DNA from 3 places in the Prevotella sp. khp1 genome. Region 1 is predicted to be linked to each of the others. Evidence: riboswitches for the same ligand, from Rfam matches in the RefSeq annotation. Region 1 holds a riboswitch; each other region holds the start of a gene.
What was found. A riboswitch is a leader RNA that binds a small molecule or an ion and turns the genes downstream of it on or off. The one in region 1 is predicted to bind cobalamin.
Positions count from the first base shown of each region.

Region 2: it holds a riboswitch for cobalamin, as region 1 does, so the genes downstream of both, BLR73_RS07525 (TonB-dependent receptor) here and BLR73_RS13615 (NADPH-dependent FMN reductase family protein) in region 1, are expected to answer to the same signal.
Region 3: it holds a riboswitch for cobalamin, as region 1 does, so the genes downstream of both, BLR73_RS02030 (TonB-dependent receptor plug domain-containing protein) here and BLR73_RS13615 (NADPH-dependent FMN reductase family protein) in region 1, are expected to answer to the same signal.

Region 1 covers NZ_FNJZ01000006.1:22,427-30,380, forward strand. The annotation lists gene BLR73_RS13600 (DUF6850 family outer membrane beta-barrel protein) at 6-1,505, opposite strand; gene BLR73_RS13605 (hypothetical protein) at 1,508-1,888, opposite strand; gene BLR73_RS13610 (TonB-dependent receptor plug domain-containing protein) at 1,885-4,593, opposite strand; cobalamin riboswitch at 4,898-5,083, shown strand; gene BLR73_RS13615 (NADPH-dependent FMN reductase family protein) at 5,130-5,525, shown strand; gene BLR73_RS13620 (DUF1593 domain-containing protein) at 5,629-7,017, opposite strand; gene fldA (flavodoxin FldA) at 7,176-7,670, opposite strand; gene BLR73_RS13630 (DUF2023 family protein) at 7,695-7,954, opposite strand, start outside.
Region 2 covers NZ_FNJZ01000002.1:411,718-419,671, reverse strand. The annotation lists gene mutS (DNA mismatch repair protein MutS) at 1-1,415, opposite strand, end outside; gene BLR73_RS07530 (S66 peptidase family protein) at 1,528-2,487, shown strand; cobalamin riboswitch at 2,641-2,859, shown strand; gene BLR73_RS07525 (TonB-dependent receptor) at 2,903-4,915, shown strand; gene BLR73_RS07520 (YncE family protein) at 4,912-6,078, shown strand; gene BLR73_RS07515 (hypothetical protein) at 6,075-7,193, shown strand; gene BLR73_RS07510 (DUF4465 domain-containing protein) at 7,225-7,954, shown strand, end outside.
Region 3 covers NZ_FNJZ01000001.1:455,150-463,103, reverse strand. The annotation lists gene cobM (precorrin-4 C(11)-methyltransferase) at 1-716, opposite strand, end outside; gene cbiE (precorrin-6y C5,15-methyltransferase (decarboxylating) subunit CbiE) at 704-1,957, opposite strand; gene BLR73_RS02035 (cobyrinate a,c-diamide synthase) at 1,954-3,231, opposite strand; cobalamin riboswitch at 3,313-3,503, shown strand; gene BLR73_RS02030 (TonB-dependent receptor plug domain-containing protein) at 3,558-5,672, shown strand; gene BLR73_RS02025 (sirohydrochlorin cobaltochelatase) at 5,659-6,819, shown strand; gene BLR73_RS02020 (TonB-dependent receptor plug domain-containing protein) at 6,840-7,954, shown strand, end outside.

The sequences.
Region 1 (7,954 bases):
AATAATTAAAACATAATTCCTAACGATACGTGCAGATTGGCCTCATGCTCGCCTTCGCTGCAGAACTGCCAGGCTGTTGCCAACTGGCCATATAAGTCAACCGACCATGTAGCGGGTTGATAATCTGCACGGATACCGCTCTGGGCCTGGGCGTAGCTGGCCTTCTGATATCGGTAATTGTGATTGATATAGGCCTTGATGCTGGCCGCCATATTGGCATAGGGCATAACAATCTTACTGTCGATATTGGCGGCATAACCACCTTTGGCATAGATGTTCAAACGCAATGATTCGTTGACGGCTTTGAGCCATTGCGCTGTGAGCTCACCATACACACGACTGTAGTTCATCTTGCGTTCTACATAGGCGTATTGCTCACGATGGCTCAGATAGCCGGCACGTAGTTGCAGGTGCCAGGCACGATAGCCGTAAAGGGCAGTAGCGCCCACATCCCAGCGATGCTGACGATACATAGTAAGCTGGGTAAGTATGGGATATTCCTGTCCCGACGATGTGCCTGCCACATGCTCATCGCTGGCACGTTTGTCGTAATCGGCATGTAATATCAGGGCCTTTTCGTTAGTATCCGATTGCTTGCGCCAACCTACCGTCAAGCGGTTCTGCTGGCGATAAAGGGTAGTAAGCGGTAACGAGTTATACTCATCCAACAGACGCTCGTACTGGTGTAATGCATGGCTGAGATGAACCATCCAGCCATTTGCGCTACGAGGCTGCAGATCGAGGGCTATTGCTCCACCTTTACCATCGTAGAAAATGTCGCGGTTAGAACCTGAAAAACGGGTATAGTTAGTACCTAATCCTGTCATCTGCAGCTCGCCCATTCCGTTTTGTTCGCCATAGAAATCGATATCGGCAGTCTGACGGTAGATATTTCCTTCGAGTGCCAAGCCAAGATGATAGTTGCCAATTTGGCGGGCAGCTCCAGCCTTCAGTGTCAGGTCGGAAACGATGCTACGCATACGTGGATCGTAAGTACGATAATCCTGTTCGGCACGAAACTTCAGTTCGCCGCCTAATTGCCAGTTCCCTTTCTCAACAGCATAGCCACCAGCAAAATAATATCGCTCGCGGTGGGTATCGCCTCCCAGACTGTCGGCAATCACATCGGGATAGAGTAGGTCGAAATCGGCCACATTATTATATACCTGATGATACTGCTTGCCATTACCATACGATGCCTGGCCCCATACAACCGATGAGGGGGTGAGACGGATGTACGATTGGGCTGCCAGTTCGGGCTTCAAGTAGCCTGTGCCCTGTTCAACTTGGAATGCCTCGCTTTGATGGCGATAGTCGCATTGCAAGCTCAACTCAGTAAAGGGTTTCAGATAGGCATGCGCCATCAGTGCAGGGTTTTGCAGTGCTTCGCTATAGGTTTGTCGCCATAGCGAGTGGCGCTCCACATAGGCCGTATCGGTAGTGGCAGCCTCTGCAGGCAGCAGTGCGCATAGCAGCGCCAATATGGTATAGATAATCTTCTTCATGTTTAATCCAGGTATATAATGTTGATGGTTGCCTTGCTGGTTCCTGTTCCTACCAACTCTACATAGTCGCTTACGGCACGAAACGAACGGATGTGTTTGTTGCCGGTCTGGTCGGTATAGCTCAACACGCCTTCGATGCTGACCTGATAGGCACCGCGCAGCAGTTCTATCTGCACCTGGTCACCAGTGAAGTCGGCTGTGCTCACTACGTGTTTCGTGTTCAGATTGGTGATGTGGGCCATTGCCTGTACACGCTCAATAGTCACGTCGCTGCCACCATCCAGTTGGATAGTAGCCAACGTTATATAATCGTCGTTGTCCTGATGACAGGCTGTTAATGCCAATGTCATACAGCATGTAAGTATCATCAACAGTTTCTTCATATCTTTACATTCATCTCAAGTCCGAAATAGGGTTTTGTATGTCTACGAATGGTCTTGCCGTAGCTCTCGTAGCTGGGTGAGTAGTCCCAGATACGGTTGCAGAACAAAGCTAACTTCAGTCTGTCGTTCAGCAGTTTTTTGGTAATCTTCAGGTTCAGATTCATCGCAAACGGTACGGTGCTCTTAGTGTAGTTGGTTGATGTACGCACCAGCCATTTCAGGTAGGCATCCTGAGCACATGCTTCAGTCCACTCGTGGATAATGCCTTGCGAATCCATATAAGCATCAGGTTCGCTACTGATAGCATCGCGCTGTGTAGAGGTGTACCATTGGCATTGGGCCGAAACAGAGAAGCCTAGTCGCAGCTTAGGCACGTCGGTATCAAACATAAAATTGGTGTTAGCCATCTCGTTTACAATGCCTTCCTGATCTTTGTACAGTCCCACATACTGCAGTCGGCTGTTGCCAACTACCACACTGGGGCGCTCCATGATGAGTTGCGAGTTACGATAGGTGGTGCGGAACCAGGCACCGGTGATGGTAAGACGCGTGTAGAGTCGTGGGATACGCTTAGAGGCGAACGTGAGTTCTATACCTTCCTTCTTGGTCTGACTGCCGTTGGCGTAATGTGTGTAGGCGCAAAGCTCTGTCAGTTGTTCGTAGGGCATATCGTCGAGTGTTGGCGGTGCTGTTAATGTTGAGGCATCAACACCACTGGCATCGTACTTTTTATAAGCATAGGCCTCGAAGTTGGTTTCGCTGCGGAAACCTGATGTCATGTTCTCTTTGAAATAGGTTGCCGTTAAGCGGTTGCCGCCTATGTTCAAATCGCCAGTCAACTCCCACTTCAGGTTGCGTGCTGCCGCTAGAGTTGCGTTGGTGCCAGGAATGATATACGTTACCTGATTGATTCGACTTTTCTGAGGATCAATATTATAGTACTTCAGCTGCAATAGATCGATATAGGCAGGATCGGGGAACAGCTGATCGATGGTAGGCATCTTGGTGTGCTGTCCGATACCGCCAGAGATTCGCACAAACGAGGGCTGACCAAACAAAATGAAACGTGGAAATGTGAACCCGACATTGGCTCGTGGATCCAGATACCAGTGGCTATGCATCGTGTAGTCGGCAGGCAGGTTCAGCATTTGCAGAGCGCGTACGCCAGCCATCAGTTCCAGCTGGCAACTGCCTAAGGGCAGCGTAGCTTTCTCCTCGGCATAGAGTGATAGGGTGTGGTTAGCTGGCTTCTCACTCAGACTGCGCATGCGTATCTGTGCCGTAGGATAAACGGGGCGCTCAGGATCGAACACCTGTCCATGTCCGTAGTTCTTGTCCATATTCCAGTCGGCACCTATCAACAGGGTATTGGCTATCTTACGACTTGGAATCTGCAAACGGGCATTTAGCTTTATGAACACGTTTAGTGGCTTGCCATCTACTTGCTGTGAGGCTTCGTAGGAATATGGCAGTATCAGGGCATCGTATTCGCCTTCGTCGGTATTCAGTACGGCACCAGTCATACTCTGCAGACTTACCGTTTTGGTGCGTTCTATCGTGTTGTGCTCGTACGAGGCGGCTGCCATCAGCTCGGCGCTCTTCAGCCATACGGGACGATGCATCTGGAGTTGCAGTTTGGCCGATGTGGCGATGCGATTGTAGTCCGACTTATAGATGTCGATAGCGCCTTTGTTCAAGTCGGGATCTTGCTTCTCGCCGTCGAACGAGCCAGTGTAGTCTACATTTGTTGTTAGCAGCAGGTCGTGATGGGCGCGTTGCCAGGTATGACCCATACGTGCCGAGAGGGTAAGGCGACTGTAGTTGTTTAAGGAATTACGTGGGTCGGCTTTCGAGTCCAGATAGTCGGCACTCAGGTTTAGCGTTGTATGGTTGGTCCACTCAAAGGCTTTGGCCAGATAGAACAACTTAGAACCCATATCCGATTTCAGTCGTGCCTGGAGGTCGTGTCCACCACGACGGCGCTCTATCTTTACCAGTCCGCTGGTCAGGTCGCCATATTCTACCGAGGGGATGCCTCGTATAATCTCTACACTCTCGATGTCGTCGGTCGAGATGGTTCGCATGTCAACACCTGCGTTGGTGTTCTCGCGATTGGTTGAGGCGCTCTCCCAAGCGCCACTTACCTGCTGCATGTTAGCGTTGGTAGATATGCGTGCACCATCTACCAGAAAACTGGTGCCCAACGACGAGGTGGCATAGTTTGTGCCCTGTGGACTGGCTTCGCGTAGTCGGATGTTGTTGTTTGCGCTCAGTACGGGATCTTTGCTGCTGCCACCTGGTAACAGTTCCAGTAAATCGGCAAAGCTTGATGGCTGCAGGTGTTCCATCGCGTGCTTTTCAATCTTCGAGGCACTGGTAAGGCCACGACTCTCTTGAGCCGTTACTACCACTTCGCCCAACTTACTAATCTCGGCCTCTAGTTCGTAGTGGCCATTGGCAGTAGCTTTTACTGTCAGTGGTTTATAACCTATGTAGGTTATCTTGATTTGTTGCGCAGAATGTTGCGCATCCCCTTTTTTAGGTATGACAAAGCAACCATCAGCGTTAGTCACTGTAAGTGGCTTACGCTTTACGGCATCTGTAATTGTAGCTCCAATAATAGGTTCGTGTGTATCCTTATCAGTTACCAGACCTTTTAAAACGCCCTGAGCATTAATACTTTGCAGTATCACTACTGCTATCATCAAAAAGAAACATCTTTGCATTCAAATACATCATTTTATTCAAATGCAAAGATAATACTTATTGGTAGGGTGTGCAATACTTAAAAACTAGTATTTTGTTCTTGTGGTCTTATGGCCTTGTTCGATAACGATTCCTCGCTAACGGATAGAAGGCCTGGGGCCTTTTTTTGTATAAAACAAATTATTTTTGATTTTTTGTTTGGCGTATAAGAATAATGTTGTATATTTGCAACGTGATTCAAGAATGAGTCTATGTGAAAGTTGAGGCTACGCCTCGACTTAACGTGAACGTTGAGGCATAGCCTCGACCTTCGCCCGTAAAGGTTCGCTTAGCCGCGATTAATTGGGAATGTGAGTGAGAATCTCCGACTGTCCCGCAGCAGTGAACTCCATTATGGCTCCTAAGCATCAATGCCATTGCCCATTTGGGTGAGAAGGCGCTTGGGAGTGGAGGAAAGTCTGAAGACCAGCCTTTTTCGGTATTTGCTAAATGCTCTCGATGTAAGGGCGTGAGGCGCAACTTAATTTTTGTGGGTATGAAACATGAATCAATCGTCGTGGTATACGACAGTTGTCAGGCTATTGCAGAAGAAATAGCCGACAAGCTTGGCGCTGAAACTATCAGCGTACAGAGTATTAACAACAGGCAGATAGAAAACTGCCAGAGTTTTGTTCTTGCATTAGAGTTTATGGCTGATGGAAGTATGACTCCCCATTGGCAGTGGGCTTGTCAAACGTTGCGTGGTGCTAGCCTAAGTGGAAAGAACTTTGCCGTGTTAGTGGCATTAGGTAACAAACTGAATCATGATGCAGATAAAATTTGCCATGAACTGCGTGAACGCCATGCGCACATTGTTGGCGAACAGCTATATGCTGAAACGCCCCAATGCAATCTCGAAAATTGGATATGTTCTGTTTCACCTAATTTATAATCAAATTACTATGGTATACATTTTAGTAGTAGCTTTGGAATTTTTGCTCGCAACCATTGGTGTAGCGTGTCTTATCAGACACTATAACCACAAAGTTTAGTGGCTATATAGAAATAATGATGCGGCGATAGGCTACCAGATGAAAGGGACCGTCGTCGTGTACTTCGCAAATAATGTGAATCGTGTCGTTTGCAGTATCTGCAGGGATATGTATGGTGACTGTCTTCTGGGTTGACTGGGAGATGGTCACTTTTGTTTGCCCTATCTCAGGCTGCTGCCACCATAAGAATTGCAGGTTGTCGCCATCACTATCCTGCGATGATGAGGCATCAAGGCGTATTGTATCACCCGCTTTAGCTGTGATATGAATGGGCAAAATACCTGTGTTGTTGTTTATGATAACTCGAGGATTATGATTGCCATGCCCCTCGGCAGCCCACTGCATACGTGCCATGAAATCGTTAAGCTCGTCGGGGTAGAAACGCTGCTTATACTCTATACTGATGCTACGCAGCGGCTCCTGCCAACTGGTCCAAGCGGTGGTAATCGAGTCGGCACAGAGTCCATGCTCATGATAGCCTGCCCAACCGGCTTGATGTGGATCGTCGGGATTGTTCAAACCATTGGGCATGACATACAGAAAACTAGGCGTATCGCCTTCAACTCCCCATTTGTAGGTAGGATACTCGCTGCCTAACGCACCTCGGCCTTGTATGTAGTCCTTATGCTGTTGCCAGTGGCGTTTGCCAAGTTCGCACTGCTCCTGCCATGTGCCTTCATCCCACACAAACTGCAAATCGTCGGCAAACTCCTTACGTAGCCACATGTGCGAACTGTAACTACGGTTCATACGCATATTGTAATGCATGTCTTGGTCGGTAATGGTATAGATGCGAAACTTATGCAAAAACTGCTTTAAGGCCTCAGCAGAACGTGTTTGCTTAACTCGCCAGATGGCTTGTGCCAATGTGTTGGCACCACCCCAGGCAGCTACATAGATTGGTCGTGGGTCGTCTTCGTCGGCAAGTTGTATCAGCAGTTCGCTACCAGGTGAATCGTTATCAGCACCAATGGATTTGATGCCACCGTGAATACTACCCATTACCGCACGGCTCTTCAAATAGTCGGCACTTGGCCAGTATCCTATGTACTGTTGTTTTCTTTCTTTATCAAATGCTAAGAAATTCTTCTGCTTCGAACGTTGCATCAGCTTCGGCACATCCTGTCTGTAAGCCTCAATTACCCGTTGCAGATACTGTGCCCATTCTGTAGGATAGGGATCGCAGTTCCAACCTACTGATGTAATCAATGCTTCTATTTCAAATTGGTCGGCATAGGCCATCAGTCGTACCATCGACTCCATATCGTCGGGTTCCACATCAGCAGGTGCAATGTCTGTACACACCACAAGTCGTGGTTTTAATTCTTTGTTTTCAGCTTGGAGCGAAAGAGCTCCCATCATAGCCAGCAGGCAAATAATTATTCTTAGCATTATCATGATTGTTAATTTGTGCCGCAAAGATACGAAAAAAATCGGATAATGGTCTGTTATTAGTCTTTTTTATTGCAAAAAGAAAGGTGGCTGGTCGTCTCGACTAGCCACCTTTACCCTAACTAAACAAATACTTATTTATAAATTTACACCTGTGATTAAAGACTTGGAGTAATAGCTGCCAACCAGGCATCGATACGTGTATCGGTCTGGTCGTCCTCATTGATGTCGTCGAGAGGCAGGCCAATAAACTTTCCGTCGATAACTGCTTCAGAATCGTCGAAAGTGTAACCATCGGTTTCAACGCTACCAATAAAGTTGGCACCGCTGTCTTTGATGCCGTTATAGAGCTCACCCATACCACCTACAAATGTATCACTATAGGTAGAACAGTCGCCACAACCAAAGATGGCGATAGTTTTTCCGCTCAGGTCGGCACCCTGCAAAGTCTTCAAACCGTCGTACCAATCGTCCTGCAGTTCGCCAGCTCCCCAGGTAGAGGTACCTAAGATCAGATTCTGGTTGGCGGCAACGGTTTCGGCCGAAAGATCCTGTACATTCAAGGCTTCGCAACCCAGCTTCGAGGCTATCTTCTCTGCGATGGCCTCGCATGTTCCTGTAGAGGAACCATAAATTACAATAGTTGAATTCATTACTTTATATTATCATTATGTGGTTTAATTCTTACATTTGCAGTTTCCGTCGCATTGTCCTTTACGTTTGCAATAGCGCTCGCACTGGGCACAGATGTCGTACCCCAACATAGCACCAAGAATAAAATCCTCTTCAGGTGTAAGTTGGTTCAACGGACGGGTAACAATGAGTCGGATGGCATCCAGACATTCGCGACGCCCAAAGTAAACGTTCAGGTTCTGCTGACCTGCAGGCTGCAGCACGTAGGGTATGCCTTGGCTTTCCAATCGTTCAACAGCCTGGT
Region 2 (7,954 bases), on a different contig from region 1:
TTGTTATAGCCTATCTTCAAGCTCTGGATACCAGTTTCCTGAGCCTCGCGCTCCTGTATCTTCAGCAGATAATCCTTACCGCTATAGGCTATGCTACGCAACTCGTCGAGTTCGGCATTCACACCGTCGCGAATCACGCCACCCTTTGCAACCAACTGTGGGGGATCGTTCTGAATCTCCTTCTCGATACGGTCGCGCAGCGATTCGCAAAGGTTCAGCTGCTCGCCAATACGGTTCAGCGTTGGGTTCTTGGCATACAAACAAGCCGTTTTAATGGGCTGAATGGCCTGCAGGGCAGTCTTGAGCTGCACCACCTCGCGAGGCGATACTCTTCCAACGGCAGCCTTCGAGATAATACGTTCCAAGTCGCCAATACGATGTATCTGATCGTCGATACACTCACGGAACTCGGGCTCGCGATAGTAATACTCTACCACATCCAGTCGCTCGTTAATGGGCTTTTCATCCTTCAGAGGGAAAACCAGCCAGCGGCGCAGTAATCGGCCTCCCATTGGGCTCACCGTCTTATCAATCACATCAAGCAGTGACTTTCCATCCTCTTGCATGGGGTAAACCAACTCCAAGCTGCGGATGGTGAACTTATCCAGTCGCACGTACTTATCCTCTTCGATACGGGAGATAGAAGTGATATGTCCTATCTGAGTGTGCTGTGTCTGCTCGAGATACTGCAGAATGGCACCTGCGGCAATAACACCCGACTGCAGATGATCTACACCAAAGCCTTTCAGGTTCTTAACGTTAAAATGCTGTAATAGTTTCTGCTTACCTGTCTGATCGGTAAACACCCAATCGTCCAACTGGAACGTAAAGTATTTAGTACCAAAGTTGCGCTCAAAATCCTGTTTGCGATTACGATCGTAAAGCACCTCTTTGGGCGAAAAGTTGCCCAGCAGTTTCTCTACATAATCGGCAGTTCCCTCACCTGTCAGAAACTCACCTGTCGAGATATCAAGAAAAGCCACACCAAAGCTCGACTTACCAAAATGGATAGCCGCCAGGAAGTTGTTCTCCTTGTAATTCAGCACGTTATCGCTCATGGCCACACCAGGTGTAACCAACTCGGTAATGCCACGCTTAACAAGTTTTTTTGTGAGTTTGGGGTCTTCCAGCTGGTCGCAGATGGCCACACGTTTGCCAGCGCGAATCAGCTTAGGCAGATAGGTATCCAAGGCGTGATGAGGAAAACCAGCCATTTCATCGCCTTTGCCACCAGCACCATTACTACGATGTGTTAAGGTGATACCTAATATCTTTGAGGCAGTTATAGCGTCTTCGCAATAGGTTTCATAAAAGTCGCCACACCTGAAAAGCATGACTGCATCTGGGTGTTTCGCCTTCAAATCAAAGAACTGTTTCATCATAGGGGTTAGTTCTTTCCCCGCTGTTTTTGCCATAACTACCTAAATTTTATTCTGAGCGGCAAAGTTACTCCTTTTTTCGCAAACAGCAAAATTTTAGCCTTAAATAATTGTTATGTTCCCGTTTATTTGTATCTTTGCCAGCAAGATGAAGAAACTCGTTATCATATCGCTGATGCTTTGCTGGATGCTGTCGCTTTCAGCCCAATTCCTAAATTCGGGCGACACCATCGCTATAATCTCGCCTTCAAGTGCAACCGATACTGCTACCATTAATGGCGGCATCCGAACCTTAGAGAAGTGGGGCTATCCATGCATCGTGGCGCCCCATGCACTGGCCGATTATCATGGTTTTGCAGGCACTATCGATGAGCGACTTAGCGATTTGCTGTGGGCTTTACGCACACCATCCATCAAGGCCATCATGTGTTCGCGAGGCGGCGATGGAGCTGCCCATCTGCTTTCCCGTATCTCATTAGATACACTCCAGCGGTATCCAAAGATGATTATCGGATTCAGCGATGTGACGGCGTTGCTGTGTGCCCAGGCTAGGGCAGGCGTAATGGGTATTCATGGTTCGATGTGTCATGCATTGAAAACCTACGAGGGCAACGATACCGTGAGTCAGGCTTTACGAGGCATGCTTGCTGGTCATCTGCCCACCTATCGCATTGCTCCCCATCCCTTAAACATAACAGGTAAGGCCGAGGGCATTATCGTTGGTGGTAACATGAGCGTTTTCAACGATCTGGCAGGCTCTGATTTCGATCCGCTGTTTATCGATGGAATCGTACTATTTATTGAAGATACAGGCGAGGGCATGAGTAAGGTCGACCGCATGCTGCATAACATCGAGATACGTGGCTTACAGAAACACATCCGAGGCGTTATTGTTGGGCAGTTCAACAAATACAAACACCCCGAAAACGGTTTCGACGACATGTACGCCCTGCTCAACGAGTACCTACAGCATTGGCACATCCCCGTATGCTACAACTTTCCTGTAGGTCATGCCCACCTAAAAAACTTCCCCCTCCTAACAGGCGCCAAAGCCACATTAGAAATAACCTCTGATAAGGTAGTGCTAGATTACAATAATTCCCATTAGAGGAACATTTTGTTCCCACGTTGGGAATGAAACGTTCCCAAACTGGGAATCAAACATTCCCAAGTTGGGAAAAAATATCGTGCTTTAGATGGCAAGGGGGAGCATAAAATCAAAAAACTGAGTAAAACTATTTATTTTGAGAATAATTATTGTATCTTTGCAGCTGTAATCGGTTCTCCTGATGTGGAGATTAATAGGGAATCGGGTGAGAATCCTGAACAGAATCCCGCCGAAAGGCACCTACCCGTGGCCTTTCCTGCTGCTGTAAGTCGTCCTTTATGAGGCGCAAACATGTATGTCACTGAGATTTTTGGGAAGACGTTTGCTGCCAGACGATAAGTCAGAAGACCTGCCGATGAAACTTTAGCCGCTTGCCTATCTCTGGGGTTAGATGGCGATGGCAGAATAAAAGATGATGAATCGAGCATTCACATTGGCAATGGCTTGCGTGTTGGCGATGACAACGGCAGCACAAAGCAAGTTAGATTCCGTGCAGCATGTACGGGAGATAATTGTTGTGTCGAAGCCAGCTATGCGCGAGGTGGTGCCCAGTCAGAAACTGAAGGGCGAACTGCTGGAACAACTGAACACGCACTCTGTGGCCGATGCGTTGCGCTATTTCTCAGGTGTCCAACTAAAGGATTATGGCGGCGTGGGCGGCATTAAAACAGTAAACATCCGCTCGATGGGTACGCATCACTTAGGCATCAGCTACGATGGTGTGCAGTTAGGTAATGCGCAGAACGGACAGATTGACTTGGGCCAGTTCTCACTTGATAACGTAGAGGATATCACACTTTATAACGGCCAGAAGAGTGCCATCTTCCAGCCCGCCAGCGATTTTGGAAACGCCGGTTCTATCTATATCCGTACCAAAGCGCCTGATTTCAAGAAAGGCGAGAATACCCATCTGCGATTTAAAACCCAGTATGGTTCAAGCGATATGTTCCGCTTTTCTACCCTTTGGGAGCAGAAACTGTCATCAACCATCAGCTCATCGGTAAGTGCCGGCTTCTTAACAGCCAGCGGTAAGTATAAGTTCCATTACGAGCGAAAATATCCTAACGGACAAACGGCTTGGGACACAACGGCTGTGCGACAGAACGGCGATATACATGCTGAACGTATCGAAGCAAACCTGTTTGGCCGATTGGAGCAGGGTAGTTGGCAGCTTAAGGGTTATCTATATAACTCAGCCCGAGGCATTCCTGGTGCCATCGTAAACAACGTGTGGCGACGTGGTGAGCGCCAACAGGATTTGAACACCTTTGTACAAGCCGATTATAATAAGAATATAGGCGATGGTTTCAGCACCCGATGGCTGGCCAAGTATGCCTATTACAACACCCACTACGTAAACAAGGATACTACCCAGTTGCCTGTTGACAATCGTTACAAGCAGCAGGAGTTCTATCTTTCTACAGCCAATGTGCTGGAGCTGCTACCCAACTGGAGTGCATCGCTGGCCTACGATTTTAAGTGGAACAAACTGAATGCCGATATCTACAACTTTGCTTACCCCACACGCATCTCTAATCTGGTAAGTTTAGCCACAGCTATCGACTACAAACACCTGAAGGCGCAAGGCTCTATCCTGGCTACCTTTATCCACGACAAAACCCACCGCAGGGGTGAGTTTGCAAGCTTAAACAGCAGTCATTCGCTATCTAAACTCACGCCGGCGCTATTTGTTAACGTGTATCCCTTCCGAGGCACCTTCTTCTCTATGCGAGCCTACGTAAAAAAGAGTTTCCGCATGCCGACCTTCAACGACCTGTATTATACCGATATGGGTAATGCCAACCTGGTGCCCGAGAGCGCCCTGCAGTACGATGCCGGCTTTGCGCTTAACAAGCACTTTGAGCATGGTATCATTCGCCATGCCGAGATGCACTTCGATGCCTATTATAATACAGTACACGATAAAATTGTGGCTTACCCCAAGGGGCAGCAGTTCCGTTGGACGATGCTGAACTTAGGTAAGGTTCACATCAAGGGAATAGATGTTGAGGCCGAGGCCGATTTCAAGATTGGTAAGGATCTGATAGCTACCACTCGTGCCCAGTACACTTATCAGGATGCACGCGATGTTACTGATGCCGAAACCTCGTATTATAAGCATCAGATACCCTACATCCCCTGGCACTCAGGTTCTGCTATTCTGGGTCTTACCTATAAGAACTGGAACCTGAACTACTCGTTTATCTATGCGGGCGAACGCTACGACGAGCAGGAGAACATTATCTATAACCACATGGAACCTTGGTACACCAGCGACCTGAGTCTGGGAGTTTGGTGGAAAGTAAATAGTGTGCTGATGAAAGCGCACTTGGATGTGAACAATCTCTTAGGTCAGGATTACGAGGTAATCGTAAATTACCCCATGCCTGGTCGCAACTATGCACTAACATTAAGCGTTGAGATATGAAGCAGCTAGCGTACTACATATTAACCCTGTTGCTCCTTTCGGCCTGTCGCCAGGATGTGATGATAGTGCCGATGGAGAAAAGCGATCCAGGCGGCAAAACGCAGCAGGGCGATATCATAGGTATGTATCTGCTGAATGAGGGCAACATGGGATCGAACAAGTCGTCGCTCGACTATCTCGATCTGTCAGATTCTACAGCGCACTATTATCGCAATATCTACTCGCAGCGCAACCCTAGTACTGTAATGTCGCTGGGCGATGTGGGTAACGACTGTCAGATATATGGCTCGCGTCTGTGGCTGGTTATCAACTGCTCAAACAAGGTTGAGGTGGCCCGTGCCGATTCGGCTATCAGAATAGGAAAGGTAAACATTCCTAACTGCCGATACGTGACGTTTAACGATCGCTATGCCTACGTGTCATCGTATGTGGGAACGGTTTATGCTTCGAGCAACAGTCCGTTGGGTAGCGTGTATAAGGTAGATACACTCACCTTACAAAAGGTTGACTCTTGTAGTGTAGGCTATCAGCCTGAGGAGATGGCCATTATCGGCAACCAGCTATATGTAGCCAACAGTGGTGGCTATCAAGGTATGACGGGACAGGGTTATGAGAGTACGGTAAGTGTGATAGATATGGCTACCATGCAAGAAACCAGCAAGGTAGAGGTAGCCCCCAACCTGCACCACCTGAAGGCCGATAAGTACAATCAGCTATGGGTAACGGCTCGTGGCGACTATATGACTGAGGCATCAAGCATCTGGTGGCTGGCACCCGACGAAAACGGCCAGATGAAAGTAGGTGGACACATCGATCAGGCTGTAAGCGATCTTTGTATTGTGGGCGATTCGCTCTATTTCTACGGTTCTCAATGGAGCGAGGTGTCGATGAGTAATACCATCACCTATGGTATCATCAACGTAAAAACGCATCAGGTGGTAAGCACCAGTCTGTCGAGTGCACCCGAGATTAGCAAGATACGCATGCCGTATGGCATCATTGTAAACCCCGTCCATCGCGATTTTTATCTGATGGATGCCAAGAACTATGTATCGAGTGGCGAGTTGCTGCACTTCCTGCCCGATGGCACCTTCGACTGGAAGGTAAGCACAGGCGATATACCCGCCCACGCAGCATTTTTATTTAAAACAACAAAAAAATGAAGAAGATATTGTTACTATTAATAGCCGCAATTACCATCGGTAATATCCATGCTCAGCGCATGGACGATGTTACTGTGCACTCCAAATACATCCAGGCGGTAGATGAATATCGCCCTGCCCCAGGACAGTATGTAAACGATGTGCCAGAATACGAAGCTGGCGATACCGAGGCCGATATGATTCGTAAGTGTAACAACAATCTGGCAGGTCTTGGTCCTATCGATTCCCATTTGGTGGCACTTGGTGGCTGGGGCGGTTATATCACGTTCCACTTCGATCATTCTATCGCCAACGTGCCTGGCGAGCGCGACTTTGCCGTATGGGGAAACGCCTATCAAGAAATGAAGAACCTGGTGTTTGGTGGTATGAATGAGGCTGGCGTAGTAATGGTGTCGAAGGATGTAAACGGCAACGGAAAGCCCGACGACCCTTGGTACGAAATCAGCGGCAGTTGCGATGTGGATAGCGCAGGCAAGGTAATTTATGGTTACGAGATAACCTACCGTCAGAACCCCATGGGTGATATTCCCTGGACAGATAACCAAGGTAATAGCGGCACCATCGATCGTAATCACTACCACACCCAGGAGTATTACCCCCAGTGGTTGCCTGATAATCTCACCTTCAAAGGCACCCGACTGCCCGATAATATGCAGAATCTGTCCGATCAGGTAGAGGAATCGTTCAGTCCCTACTATTATGTGCTGGTAGGTTTCCGCTATGGCTATGCCGATAATCTGCCCAACTTTAGCGATAATGCCAATGCCACCTCTTATAATTATGAGGGCTGCGGTATTGATATCTCGTGGGCTGTTGATGAGAACCGTCAGCCTGTAAATCTTGATTTCATCGACTTTGTACGTGTATATACAGGTTTGAATCAGAAATGTCCGCAACCCGAGTGGTGGGGCGAAACCTCTACAGAGTTTGCTGGTGCCGAGGATATCCATCTCGAAGCCTCGCTCCAAGCTATCGAGAATGCTTTAAGCGGCATTCGTGCCATCCAGCAGGAAGCATCTCTATCAAGTCCTTTCTACGACCTGCAGGGTCGAAAGGTTACTCCAACCAAGAAGGGCGTTTATATTCAGAACAAGAAAAAAGTTGTTATTAAATAACCTCTTATTATTCACTTAAAACAAAAAAATTATGAAGACAAACAAAATTTTCGGACTTGCAGTCCTTGCGTGCGGTTTCGCACTGTCGTTCACATCATGTACTAATGATGACAATCCTGTTGGTGGTAAGAGACAGGCTACAGTTTCTTTCGAGAATAAGAAGCTTGGCGCTGATGGCTATTGGAGTGGTGACGAATCTGGTACTAAGTTTGATAATTACGGAGCGGAAGCTTTCGCCTGCCAATATAAGGAAAAGGGGGTAACCTTCCCAGTAAACTACACACCATCATTTGCCAGCTGGACGGGTTTTGCTATCTCTAACCGTACCGCTACTACTTACAAGGATTTGAATCCCGATCAGTTCAATAGCGCAGTCGGCGCCGCAAAGAGTGGCAACAACTACTGTGTAGTTTATACCTTTGGCGAGACTATCGACTTTGGTCGTGCCGTTACCCTGAAGGGCTTCTGGTTTACCAACGAGGCTTGGGCTGTTGATGCTTACCTGAATGGCGATGGTATGACTCCTGGTAAGTTTGAGAAGGACGACTGGTTTAAGTGTATTGTAACTGCAACACTGTCTGATGGATCAACCAAGGATGTTGAGGTATTCCTGGCTAAGGACGGTGAGTATGTAAAGGATTGGCAGTTCTGCGATTTCCAGAGTTTGGAGAAAGTTACCAGCCTGAGCTTTGCATTCGATGGCACAAAGAAAAACGATTGGGGTCCAACAACTCCTACTTACATGTGTATCGACGATATCG
Region 3 (7,954 bases), on a different contig from region 1:
TCGCCGAGAGCAGTATCGATTTCATCAAGGATGTACTCGTAGTTGGCAGGATGACTAGCCAGACCAAATCCCAGTACGCCTACCTTTGGCACATAGCACACCTCGAGTACGCCTGGTGGGGTGTCGATGATGTAGGGCGTCACCTGGATAAGCAGTCTGAATCTTTTGGGGGTAACCTCATCTATGCTGTTGACGATGGTGACATGGTCGGGCAGGGTGCGCTCCAGGAAGTCGGTACCTGCGTCGCGGATATCCATGAGCAGTGCAGTGGGCTCGCGATTCACGAAAGCGCTGATGCACGCGTTGATATCGTCAAACCCCACCATATTCCAGTTGAACTGCTTGTCCAGCGTGTCGAGAGGCCACAATCCGGCATTGTCGCTCTGGGTGGTGATCACTTCGTGCGCACCAAGATGGGCGGCAATGTGGCGTGTCAGGTCGTTGGCGCCACCAATATGGCCGGAGAGAACGGAGATGACGTTGAGCCCGAAACTGTCGATGCAGACCACGGCCGGGTCTGTGTGCTTGTCATCGATATAAGGAGCGATCGTCCTCACACAGATGCCCATAGCACCTATGAACACAAAGGCGTCGTATGCCTTCCATTGTTTACCGACGTCGGTTCGCTGGATGAAATCCGCACTGAGTTCTCTTTTGAGTGTCGCAGCTATTTCGCTACTTGCCTCGCTAATCTGTATGATGGCTATTTTTTGCATGATAATATCACTATGGGGTTATAATCATTTAACTGTATGCGTTGGGGTGGGAATTGCTGCAAACCGAGTTCGGCACAGGCTTCATCCCAGAGCTGATGACTGTCGGTGGTGACCTTCGGTGAGGTGACGCTATTGAATACAATGATGCCGTTATCTGATATGACTGTCAGCAACTTAGCTATGATTTCTTTAAGTTTTCCTCCATGCCCGCCAATGAACACGGCATCGGGTTTTGGAAGGGTGGTCAAGTCTGTTTCAAGGAAGTCGCCTATATGGGTATGGATGCCTGGCGCGCCAAACTTCCGGGTGTTCTGCTGGATGATGGATTCGCACTCAGGACGAATCTCGAAAGCCTCTATTTGCAGGTGTGGGAACTGCAGTCGCGCCTCGATGCTGACGCTACCTGTGCAGAAGCCGATATCCCAGAGCACATGGCGACCGGTCAACTGGAGGGCCTGCAGCGTCAACAAGCGGATGGGCATCTTGGTGATCATTTTTTCGCGCCCGTCGAGGAGCGTGAAGGCAGCATCGGGAATGCCGAATGGTCGTGGTGGCACTGCGCCACGGTGTTCCAGGATGATGCAATTAGGCATGGCAAAATCACGATGGATTGCCTCTTTCGGCGAAAGCGTAGAAAGGTGCTCTTCCGATGGATTGCCTAATTTCTCGCCCACGTGCATGATGAAATCGGTATATCCGTAGTCGGTCATGCGCTGGGCTATCGTGGCAGGTGTATGTACGCGGTCGGTCAGGATACCTATCTTCGGTGCGCGCTCGATGAGTGCTCTGTCGAATTCTGCCCAGGGGCGCCCTGTGAGCGACACGATACGCATGTCGTGATAGGGCATCACCAATCGGTGGGCCAGCAACTGCAGCGAGTTGAAGGTAGGATAGACGATGATTTCGGCATCAGGCATCTTCCTACGAATCGTATTAGCAAACCCAAAGAACAGCGGATCTCCAGAAGCAAAGACGATGATTTCTGTTGAGTGTCTAGTGTTCTCGCTTTGCGAGCGACCAAAGGTCGAGTGGAGTGATGCATGTTGAGAGTATTTATCAAATACGGCATCGAGCGGTACAGTGATGTCTATCCATTCGGCATCTGCAGGCAGCAGTGGGGCTACAATCTCATGGTGGCGCTTGCCGCCAGAAAACACCTTTCCATCGCGTATGATGGCCATCACCTCAGGGGGGAAATAGGGGTTGGGGTTGTCTGTGATACCGATGACGATGAATTTCATAGGATGCTGGGTATTTGATAAAGGTGCGTGTAGCTGGCCAGTACGTTGTGATATCTGAAAATTGGCGTTGGTACAGGCTCACCTTTAGCGTTATAGACTTGCGTGATACTCTCAGGGGTATCGCCGATGAATTGCGTGTAATGGAATTCGTGCCCTCGATAGGTCTTGCCATCGAGGGTGAACTGGCGGTAGCCTAAGGACAGCTTGCGATCAGCTTTGCGGGCAGTGATCGAGTAGGGCAGTACACCGCACATGGGGTAGCTGTCATCGTCGGTAATGATGGCTTGACAGAGGTACATCATGCCGCCACATTCGGCAACAATCCTGCCGCCATCCTCCGCAAATTTTTTGATAGCATGCAGACATGCCTGATTGGCCACTAATGCCTCCAGGTGCTTCTCAGGATAACCGCCTGGCAGATAGAGCAGGTCGATGCCATCAAAAGTTGGCACATCTTTCTCAGGATCGAAGAAAATGACGTCGCCAAACTGGTCTAAAGTCTCCTGATAGATGAACGAAAAACTTTCATGATTCCTGGCTATAAGCGTTTTTGTTTCCAGATGCTGGAACTCGCAGTTTCTTGTTTTGGACTCCACCTCGTCAAGGAGTGTGGTAGTGAGACTTTTGAGAGATGGGAGGTCGATATTCTCCTCTAAAAGGGCAGTCAGCTGGTCTGACTCGGGTAGCTGAGAGAAATCGAGCCCTAGATAGCGTGAATTTTGCTCCAGGTCGGGCGATTTAGGCAGGTAGCCTAGGCACTTGGCATGGAGCTCATCGCACACTTCGCGCAGCATGTTGAAGTGGCGCTGCGAACCAACTTTGTTAAATATTATACCGGCGATACGAACGTCGCCGCGAAAGTGGATAAAGCCCGATAAGAGGGCTGCCATCGAGTAGGCTGCCGACTTAGCATCGACCACCAGAATCACGGGAATATCAAGCACGCGGGCGATGTCGTACGACGAACCCAGTTCGCGATCGTAGCCATCATAAAGGCCCATCATACCTTCGACGATACAGATGTCAGCATCAGTCCCGTAGTGCGCAAATAGCGCGCGTACGTGTGCGGGCGTAGTCATAAAGGTATCGAGATTGACCGATGGGCGCCCACAGACAGCTGTGTGGAATTTAGTATCGATATAATCGGGCCCGCACTTGAAAGGCTGCACCCGGTAACCGTTCTGGGTGAACCACTGCATCAGGCCTCGGGCAATGGTTGTCTTGCCTGAACCACTGGTGGGTGCTGCTATCATAAACGCTGTCTTGTTCGACATCTTCTGAAGTTGATTTGGGTGCAAATATATAAATTTTCTGCTAAATATGTGTGGTTAACCGAAAAAAGTTGTACCTTTGTCGCCAAAATAAGGTCATCTGGTGGCCGATGCCACTACGATGAAAAGGGAATACGGTGAGAATCCGTAACTGTACCTGCAGCTGTAATCCTCGCAAAAAGGGTTTGCCTGTATAACGCCACTGAGCCACAGGCTCGGGAAGGTAAGGCAGACTGAGGAAAGTCAGAAGACCTGCCGAATGTCAATTGAAGATTGACAATTTAACTTTAGACCGTTCAGGAGTTAGCGGTTGTGATAATTTGATAGTAATGAAACTAGAGAAGCAATTGGCAATAGGCCTGAGTTTGCTTGCTATTGGTGTAAATGCCCAGACGGACATTTGGCGTGCTGATAGTTTGCAGGAGGTGGTGGTGACAGGTACTGGTACGCAGCACCTGCTGAAAGATGCGCCCGTGCAGACCGAGGTAATCAGTCGCCGGCAGTTGCAGCAGTATGCCGGCAAGAGTATCGAGGATATCCTGTCGGGACTCACGGCATCGTTCGATTTCAGCGAGAACGATATGAGTAGCAGACTGCAGATGAATGGTCTGGGCAACGCGTATGTGCTGATACTGATAGACGGTAGGCGCCTGCATGGTGATAATGGTGGCGAGAACGACCTGAGTCTTATCGACCCGCATAATATCGAGAAGATAGAAATCGTGAAGGGTGCCTCGAGTGCCCTCTATGGCAGTGATGCGATAGCTGGTGTGATCAATATCATCACCCGCAAGCATCGCGAACAGGGCGTGATGGTGGAGAACACCACGCGCGTGGGCTCTTATGGCGACATCAGGCAGCATAACGGCGTGGCGCTCAACTATGGTAAACTGTCGAGCTACACCAACTTCCAATTGCAGCACTCCGACGGTTGGCAGAACACCGCCGAGGAAGCTATCCAACAAACGGAATACCACATCACCGACTCGCGCAACAAGACGGTGAACCGGCATACCAACTGGCAGATAGCTGAGCGACTGACTTATCAGCTCACGCCTGCCATCGAACTCTATGCCGACGGTAGCATCTACTGGAAGCGCATCTATCGCCCCTGCGGTCATCATCCCGGTGTGGACGTGAAGACATGGGATCTGCAGTACAACAATGCGTCGGCGTCGGTAGGTGGTAAGTGGAAGCTGAACAAGACCGACGTGATTACGCTGGATGCCGACTGGAAGAAGCATGCCTATAACTACGCCTATACCGACACCACGCTGACGGATGGCTATGTGAACGGCCGTTTTACCAATTATTTCCCTTACTTCCCCGGTGATAAGGAACTGCAGAGCGACCAGCGACTGACCAACATCTCGCTGAAAGGAATCTTTGCGTTGCCCTATGAGCAGCAGTTGAGTGCCGGACTGGAGTATCGCTACGACTGGTTGAAAGCGCCGATGCGTGTGGCTGGCGGAAAAGCGACTGACAATACCGAAGCACTGTATGTGCAGGACGAGTGGGCACTGCTGGATCCACTCTACATCACAGGCGGTTTGCGACTGACCCGCAATGAGGGATTCGGCACCCGACTGACACCCAAACTGTCAGCCATGCTGAAGTTGGGCGACCTGCGACTGCGAGCCACCTGGAGTCAGGGTTACAAGACACCTACGCCTAAGGAGTTGCACTATCAGTATATCAAGAATATGAATGGTGTGTATCTCTACCTGGGCAATGAAGACCTGAAGGCACAGACCTCGAATTATTTCGGTGCCAGCGTGGAATATACCATCGGGCACCTGACGCTGACCTTGGCGCCTTATATTAATAAGGTGGACCGCATGATCACGCTGGTGACCATACCTACCAAGCAGGCTCCGGGCGAACTGATTACGAAATACGACCCCATCCGTGTGCGCCAATATCAGAATATGGAAGATGCCAAGACCTATGGCGTGGATTTCACCGTGCGCTATCAGGGTAAGCACTTCACCGCTGGTGGTAGCTACAGCTATCTGGACACCGAAGCCAACCAGTATGACACTGAGAACGACGTGATGCAGAAGGTGACCATCGACGGTATGGCGCATCACAAGGCCAACGTATATGCCACCTGGAACCATCAGTTCTCAAAGAAATACCAGTTGGGCGTGGGTATCTACGGACGCTTGAGCAGTAAGCGCTACTATCAGATAGACGGCGACGGCAAGGGTTATCAATTGTGGCGACTCTCAACCAATCATCAGATAGGCCGACTGCTGAAAGTGGATGCCGGTATCGACAACATCTTTGATTTCGTGGACCGCACGCCTCACGGACTGCATCTGGGCACCACCTCGCCAGGCAGAACTATCTATGCCTCGCTCACGCTGAGACTCAATCAAGGTAAGAAACTATCAAATAAGTATAAGTCTAATTTTAATTACAACAACAATGAAACAGATTAAGTTTTTGATGCTGGCCATGCTGACAGTAGTGGGCAGCGCACTGTTTACAGCTTGCGACAGCGATGATGACAACAAATCAACACAGTCGAACTATGACAGGTATCAGCAGGCTGTGAACCAGACAGTGAATGCACAGAAGAAGAGTGACAAGGTGATCCTGCTGGTAGCCTTCGGCTCTACCTGGGAGCAGGCTTACGATACCTTTGATAAGGTGGTGGATGACTACAAGGCTCAGTTCGGTGGATGGGATGTATATCTCTCATTCTCTTCGGCCATCTGTATCAACAATGCCCGTGCGGGTGAGAATGTGGATCCAAAGGACTACTACGACCCAGAGCACTGGCTCACTGCTATCGGACTGGCTGGTTACAAGCAGGTGGTGGTGCAGTCGCTGCAGGTAATCCCTGGTGAAGAGTATCGCCGTGTGCGCGACAGCTATGTGAAGGACTTCATGAACAACCGTAATGGCGACTTTACTGATGCTTACATGAAGAGTCTGGACAGACAGGTGGTGGTAGGTACCCCACTGATGGCAGAGGAGAGCGACGCCAAGACACTGGCTACCACACTGAACAACGAGGCTGACGTGAAGGCCGCTGTGGCTCAGGGTATCGTGGCTTTCATGGGTCATGGTAATCCAGAGGGTTACGACTACTATGGTGGTAACGTACGTTATCTGCAGCTCGAGGAGTATCTGCGCGAAATCAATCCTAACTTCTATGTAGGTACCGTTGATATGGACGAGACTTATGCCGAGGATGTTCTTAACCACATTGCTGGTGGCACATTCGACTATCAGATTGGCGATGTAACCAAGACCATATCTTATCCTGAGAATGCAAGCAAGAAGGCTCAGCTGTTTGTGCTGATGAGTATCGCCGGTGATCACGCCCACAACGATATGGCTGATGATGAGGATGATGAGAGCTGGTTCTCTATGTTTAATGCTGCAGGCATTGAGACTGCTGCCTATGAGACCAACTACACTGAGGCTTGCTGGAAGAAGTATAAGAGCGGCGAGGAGTATATCCCCGGACTGGCTGAGCGTAGTGCCGTGCGCAAGTTGTGGATGAACCACACCCGTGAGGCTATCGCCAAGCTGGGCACCGACGACGCCCTCTCGACTCCTACAACAGCAGCAGAATAATCATGATTTAAAATTGCTAAATGAGGTATAATTTATTCGCATTACTAGTGGTACTCCTTTCGGGGAGTACCGCTTTTTCGCAAATTCATCAGACGGACTCGTCGGCTGTCCGTCGTTCTTACAACCTTAATCCAATTGTGGTTACCGGTTCTGGTCATCACCAGCGCCTGAAATCAACAGCCACACCTGTGAGGGTGCTCTCTAGTCAGGAGATGCGTGAACAAGGTATCACGACCTTCGACGGCGCACTCACACGTATGATGCCTCAGGCATCGATGGCTCCCAGTTCGATGGGTAGCTTTCTCAGACTGAACGGACTTGGCAATAAATATATCCTGATTCTGATAAACGGTCAGAAACTATCGGGCGACATCTCAAACAATGTGGATCTGAATCGTATCAACATGTCGCGCGTAAAACGTATCGAGGTGCTTGATGGGGCTGCCTCGTCACTCTATGGTAGTGATGCCATCGCAGGCGTTATCAATATCATCACCGATCAGCCCACACAGGAAATGATGAGCGTCAGCAGCGACACGCGCTTGTCAGGGCATGGTGTGCTCACAGAGTCGGTTGGTCTCGACATCTTCAAGAATGGCTTCGGCTCCTATACCTCGTTCATGCATGATAGGGCCGACAGTTATCGTAACAACGACCTGGAACTGGTGAAAGGTTCCGACACAGAAACTCAGGCGTCGATAGCCCCGCTGTTCACCGGCTATCGCTCTGATATCATCGGACAGAAATTTACTTATACCCCCAATAAGCATTTGGCGCTGAATGCGGGTATAGACTATTCATATAAGATAACCGATCGCCCAGAAACACGCAGCGATATCACTGGCGGTACCGACTACGAGATGCGATACAAAGGACTGCGATGGAACGTGGGCGGAATCTATAAGTTTACGGCCAAGAACTCGATTCAGGCCGATTTCGTGGTGGACCGTTTCCGTTATGGCAAGGAGTATGATGTGGCCACGAAGACCAATGCCATTGGCGACTACGTGCAGTCGAAGAAGCAGCGCATGATGGAGGGACAGTTGAAAACTATCTTAGGACTGACGGCTCACTCAACCACCATCTTCGGTGCCGACTGGCGCAAGGAGTATCTCAATGCCACCAGCGGTAATAT